2 linked regions of the Flectobacillus major DSM 103 genome follow. The protein of the gene in region 1 binds, or shares a complex with, the protein of each later gene. Links are inferred from orthologs where the notes say so. Each region holds a gene or a part of one and is shown in the gene's direction. Other genes may lie near its edges.

Region 1 (3,319 bases):
GGCAAAGAGCCTATTGGAGGTATCGTAAAAACACAGCAAGGTACATTTATAGCTCAAAAAATGGTATTTGATAGTACATTCCGCTTGCCTTATACCAATTGGCATTACAGCCAGATGTTACAGCACTTTAAGGGCTGGGTTATAGAAACTAACGAAGAGGTATTTGATATAGAAAAACCTACTATGTTTGATTTTAGAATAGACCAGCACAACGAATGTCGTTTTGTATATGTTTTACCTCAATCTACCCGAAAAGCATTAGTAGAGTTTACGATTTTCTCAGATAATTTACTGGAAGATACTATTTATGAGCAACATTTGAAGGCCTATATTCAGGAGTTTTTAAAGATTGAAAAATATCAAATTCATGAGGTTGAAAATGGTATTATTCCGATGTCGGACGAACCTCACGTACAAATCCCATTTCCGTATGTAATACGCATAGGTACATCGGGGGGCTATGTCAAAGCCTCGACAGGTTATAGTTTCAGCCGAACCCAACGCAAGCTAAAACAGTTAGTTGCCGAATTAGAACAAGTAAATGGCGATTTTGATACTTTTGACTATCAAAAAGAAAGTTGGTTTTTTCCTGAATATGCAGCCACATGGAAAGACTACCTAGACAGTGTATTGCTAGACGTAATGCTCAAAAAACGCCATAGTGCCAAAGATATATTTACCCGATTATTTAGTAAAAACAAACCATCACAAATATTAAAATTCTTAGATGAAGACACCCGCCTAGAAGATGACATCGCTATAATGAGAACCGTTCCAATAATTCCTTTTATTATTTCGGCTGTAGCAGTTTTTTTTAGGAAATTATGGTATTATTTAAGATAATTTATCTATAATCTACTTGACATTAAAGCCAAATTGTCATTTAGAAATATTAGTTGTAGCTTTGTGAAACAATTCCTGAGAAATTTCAAAATTAAATTTTTTTTTAGAAATGGCATATCTTTTCACCTCTGAGTCAGTTTCTGAAGGACACCCAGATAAAGTTGCTGACCAAATATCAGACGCCCTTATTGACAATTTTATGGCGTTTGACCCTTCTTCTAAAGTAGCTTGCGAAACATTAGTTACAACAGGTCAGGTTGTTTTGGCAGGTGAAGTAAAAACAAATACTTACTTAGATGTACAAAGTATTGCACGTGAGGTTATCCGTAAAATAGGGTACACTAAGTCAGAATATATGTTTGAAGCAAATTCTTGTGGAATTCTTTCGGCTATTCACGACCAATCTGCAGATATTAACCAAGGCGTTGAACGTACCAATCCTGAAGATCAAGGTGCTGGTGACCAAGGCATGATGTTTGGTTATGCAACCAAAGAAACCGAAAACTATATGCCATTGGCATTGGATTTGGCTCACAAAATCTTGCAAGAGCTTTCTTATATTCGCAACAACGAGCCAGAATTGATTGGTTATTTGCGTCCAGATGCAAAGTCTCAGGTTACTATTGAATATTCTGACAACAATGTTCCTCAAAGAATCGACACCATTGTTGTTTCTACTCAGCACGATGACTTTGCTGAAGATGAAGTGATGTTGGCTAAAATCAAGAGCGATTTAGTAAACATTGTGATTCCAAGAGTAAAAGCTAAATTAAGCGAAGAATTGCAAGCTTTGTTTAGCGATGCTATTACGTACCATATCAACCCAACTGGTAAATTTGTAATTGGTGGTCCACACGGAGATACAGGTTTGACTGGCCGTAAAATTATCGTAGATACTTACGGTGGCAAGGGCGCTCATGGTGGTGGTGCATTCTCTGGAAAAGACCCTTCTAAAGTAGACCGTTCGGCGGCTTATGCTACTCGTCACGTTGCCAAAAACTTGGTAGCTGCTGGCTTATGCGATGAGGTTTTGGTTCAAGTTTCTTATGCTATTGGTGTTGCTAAGCCTTGTGGCGTATATGTCAATACTTATGGTACTGCTAAAGTTGATTTAACCGACGGCGAAATTGCTCGTAAAGTAGAAGAAATTTTTGATATGCGTCCGTATTTCATTGAGCAAAGATTGAAATTAAGAAATCCAATTTACTCAGAAACAGCCGCTTATGGCCACATGGGACGTAAAAACGAGGTAGTTACAAAAACATTCAAATCGCCAGATGGCAGCGTAATCGAGAAAGAAGTAGAATTATTTACTTGGGAAAAACTAGATTATGTAGATGCAGTAAAGGCTAAATTTGATTTGGCATAATATCGTTTTTGATTTTTATTAGAAAAGGGAGGCTTCATAAGGTGCCTCCTTTTTTATTGTTACGAGCCATACACCTACATAGAGCATAAAAAAACGCCCATATTAGAATATAATATAGGCGTTTTGTACTTTACTTATCATTGAAATAAACACTAACTCTCTGTAGTCATAGATAAGTCCAAAATTACTTGGCGACTTCCTACGGATTTTTCTTTTATTTTTTCTTTAAATCGTTTGAGTTGAATTTTTAGAGCTTCGATGGCGATATCCATAGCCTCTTCAAAAGTTGTTGCCATCTCCCTTACAAATAATGTAGCTCCGGGTAAGCTAATTTTCACTTCTAACGTTTTGCCTTTTACCTTCGTGCTTTCCCCTTTGTCGAGTTTAAGGAAAACTTCCCCTCCTGTGATTCGGTCGTAAAACGTATCCAATTTATTTAATTTTGATTGGATAAACTCCAGCAGCTTTCTGTCTGCGTCGAAGTGAATTGAATGCACCTGTAATTTCATACGCACTCGTTGTTTAAGGTTAAAAGATAATTTTACTCCCAGCTAAACCCACCAATGAGTTTGATTGAACAGATTTACCTGCATGCTCCTTCGAGTGTAGCTGAGTACGGAAGATAAAACTGTTGCCCAAGTTTGGAGCCTGAAACTAGCGTATACATGCTTTTATGGATAAGCTAACTTCTGCCCAGCTCCAAACTAAATTTAGTTATAAAAGCCCTATCATTTAGACAGGGCTTTAGAACGTTTCGGGCGATTTCCTTAATTAAACTTAGCGATTATTTTTGGTATATCCAAGCCCCATTGGAAGATTCTTTGAATAATCAAAGCCGAAATATGGTTATATACGCCAATAGCCCTATAAGTGTTAGAATTATCCAAATTGTGTTAAATAGACATTAAATTTTGTTAAAAATACTTATTCTGAGCTATCTTCAAGGGGTTTTTGCCATTCTATTCTGAGTACTTTTGCTCGTAAATTGATGGTTTCAAAGAACTTGAGCCAATACAATTGTTGGTTTGAAAGGCTATCAGTTGGCGACTTTACCTCGATAAACTGATACTCGGCATCGTCCCATATCAAAAGGTCGGGGAATCCCCT
Region 2 (3,326 bases), 1.9 Mb from region 1 along the record:
TGTTTTGCCAAACCAAAGCCTCATTCATGCCCCATTAACAACCTTTATTTTGACCAATTTGTCATAAATTAAGTACAAAAAAGCAGACAAAAATGCTTAGAGGGTAAGGCAAAAAAGATAAAAACCGATAATTTGTCAGTAGAAACTGACAATATTTCAGTTTATGGGGCAGTGGCACAAAAAATGTTACTAAAGAAGTAGTCAGTTAAGCCTTGTCAAAAGTTCAGACAACCGTTTGGCTGGCTCTGACCTAAAATTTAAACAACAAAAAATAACTCTTACAAAAACAAAATGTCAACAGTAAGTATCAAACCATTAGCTGATAGAGTTCTAGTTGAACCAGCAGCAGCAGAAGAAAAAACTGCATTCGGAATTATCATTCCTGACACCGCAAAAGAAAAGCCACAAAAAGGAACAGTTGTAGCAGTAGGTGCCGGCAAAAAAGATGAGCCGATGACTGTTAAAGTTGGCGATACTGTATTGTACGGCAAGTACTCAGGCACTGAAATCGCAGTAGAAGGAAAAGATTATTTAATCATGCGTGAAAGCGATATTTTCGCAATTGTTTAATTTTCGCATCAAGCTTTAGGCACTAAGCCCTAAACATTTTTTCAAAGTTTTATTATTCTAACATTGCAGAAAGCATTTGGCCTACTGCATATAGCATAAAAACATAACAACAATGGCAAAGGAATTATTTTTTGACACAGACGCTCGTGACAAACTAAAAAGAGGCGTTGACACTTTAGCAAACGCAGTAAAAGTTACATTAGGACCAAAAGGCCGTAACGTAATCATTGATAAAAAATTTGGTTCTCCTACTATCACTAAAGATGGTGTATCGGTAGCAAAAGAAATCGAATTGGAAGATGCAGTTGAAAACATGGGTGCTCAATTGGTAAAAGAAGTAGCTTCTAAAACTGCTGACCAAGCTGGTGATGGTACTACTACTGCAACTGTATTGGCTCAGGCTATCTATACAATCGGTTCTAAAAACGTAGCTGCTGGTGCAAATCCAATGGATTTGAAACGTGGTATCGACAAAGCTGTTACTGCGGTTGTAGGTTCTTTGAAATCTCAATCTAAAGCTATCGAAACTTCAAACCAAATCGCTCAAGTTGCTACTATCTCTGCTAACTCTGACGCTGAAATTGGTAACATGATTGCTAACGCGATGGACAAAGTGGGTCGTGAAGGTGTAATCACTGTTGAAGAAGCTCGTGGTACTGAAACTGAAGTTAAAACTGTAGAAGGTATGCAGTTTGACCGTGGTTATTTGTCTCCATACTTCGTAACAAACACTGAGAAAATGGAAGCTGAATTAGAGCGTCCGTTCATCTTGATTTCTGAGAAGAAAGTATCTTCAATGAAAGAATTGTTACCAGTATTGGAAGGTGTTGCTCAAACTGGTCGTCCTTTGTTGATTATCGCTGAAGATGTTGACGGTGAGGCTTTGGCTACTTTGGTAGTAAACAAAATCCGTGGTGCATTGAAAGTTGCTGCTGTTAAAGCACCAGGTTTCGGTGACCGTCGTAAAGCTATGTTGGAAGACATCGCTATCTTGACTGGTGGTACTGTAATTTCAGAAGAGCGTGGTTTCAAATTAGAGCACGCTACTATCGAATATTTAGGACAAGCTGAAAAAATCATCATCGATAAAGACAACACAACTGTTGTAAACGGTGTTGGTTCTTCAGATGGTATCCAAGCTCGTGTAAACCAAATCAAAGCTCAAATCGAGAACACTACTTCTGATTATGACCGTGAGAAATTGCAAGAACGTTTGGCTAAGTTGTCAGGTGGTGTTGCTATCCTTTACATCGGTGCTGCTACTGAAGTAGAAATGAAAGAGAAAAAAGACCGTGTTGACGATGCTTTACACGCAACTCGCGCTGCTGTAGAAGAAGGTATCGTTGCAGGTGGTGGTGTAGCATTAATCCGTGCTATCTCTTCATTGGACGGTTTGAAAGGTGAAAACGATGACCAAACTACTGGTATCAACATCATCCGTCAGGCTATCGAAGCTCCATTAAGAACAATCGTTTCTAACGCAGGTGGTGAAGGTTCTGTTGTAATCAACGCAGTGAAAGCTGGCGAAGGTGACTACGGTTACAACGCTCGTGAAGATAAATTCGAGAATATGTTGGAAGCAGGTATTATCGACCCTACTAAAGTTACGCGTTTGGCTCTTGAAAACGCAGCTTCAATTGCAGGCTTGTTGTTGACAACTGAATGTGTAATTGCTGACAAACCAGCGGCAGAAGCTCCAGCTATGCCTCACGGTGGCGGAATGGGCGGAATGATGTAATCATCAATTTCTGCTTACAAAGCAAAGGCCTCTTTCTACGGAAAGAGGCCTTTTTTTATTGAGTGATTTAGTAGGGGTAGTTTCATTTTTCAGAAAATTATGTGTTCTAAAATGTAGTATAAAAGTATTTTTATACCTACCCTTACATTTAGTCATATTGAAGTAAAATGGATATATTATATACCTAATATTGAGTAATGCTTTGAATTCTTTCATTATAAGATGAATATTTGGCTAATAAATAACGAAGCTGTTTAAACTTTTTTAAAAACATACTTTATTGATTAATTCTTAGCCTTACTTTTTGTCTTGATACAAAAAGTAACCGCAGCGGCGGCCGCAAAAAAATCAAGAATTTATAAACTCGCTGTGCTCAAACAGTATAAATTCATTGCTGACGCAAGTAATTTTATGAAAGTTTAAACAGCTTCAACAAATACAACTGAATGTTAATTTGTAAATTGCACATTAATCAAAAATCTTTTGGAATAAGAAAGTCCGTATTCAAATAAATTATTGACAATCAATAGTTTAATTTTACACTTTAATCTATGAATAATAAAGGAAACAAACACGAAAACTATGAAATCCTAAACCTATTAGGTTATGGATTAGCTAAATTTGACAATGAGTTTATCAAAGAATTTGGTTTTGAAACTAAACTTTCATTTTTTGAGTACTTTGTTGAATTGGGACTAGTTGAAACAGGAAGTGTCGTAAAAAATAGAATGGATTTATTTGACCCTTTTTTTAACAATAATAGAAAAGGTTGGTGGCAAAAAGGCGATGCTTATATTCATAGAAAATTATTGATTGATAGTTTATTTGGAAATGAAAATGTAGTTGGATATTCAAATATTGTCAAACTCTATTTGAAGAATGAATTTAATGTTACAGGGATTTTTGTTGATGTAAAACCAATTATTAAATCAAGATTCAAAAAACTTCAAGAAACAGGATTGGAAGCAGAACTATATTTTATGAACAATTATAACTCTATAGAGGCTTTTAAAAATGG

The links.
Region 2: the proteins of metK (region 1) and groL are in contact, whole or in part, in a cryo-EM structure (PDB 8P4O), measured with the Escherichia coli proteins. The link is inferred for Flectobacillus major DSM 103 from one-to-one orthologs.

The regions. Positions count from the first base shown.
Region 1 is NZ_KE386491.1:684,274-687,592, forward strand. What follows is about bases 98-3,082. They hold metK (methionine adenosyltransferase), read left to right. Parts: upstream 98-952; coding sequence 953-2,212; downstream 2,213-3,082. Other genes in these bases: FLEMA_RS0104685 (lycopene cyclase family protein), read left to right, coding at 98-843; hpf (ribosome hibernation-promoting factor, HPF/YfiA family), read right to left, coding at 2,365-2,721. In the rest of the region: more of FLEMA_RS0104685, read left to right, coding at 1-97; FLEMA_RS0104700 (VRR-NUC domain-containing protein), read right to left, coding at 3,137-3,319. UniProt on the Escherichia coli protein: Catalyzes the formation of S-adenosylmethionine (AdoMet) from methionine and ATP.
Region 2 is NZ_KE386491.1:2,557,533-2,560,858, forward strand. The notes cover bases 4-2,995. They hold groL (chaperonin GroEL), read left to right. Parts: upstream 4-682; coding sequence 683-2,308; downstream 2,309-2,995. Other genes in these bases: FLEMA_RS68855 (co-chaperone GroES), read left to right, coding at 292-570; FLEMA_RS68865 (protein NO VEIN domain-containing protein), read left to right, coding at 2,860-2,995. Also shown: more of FLEMA_RS68865, read left to right, coding at 2,996-3,326.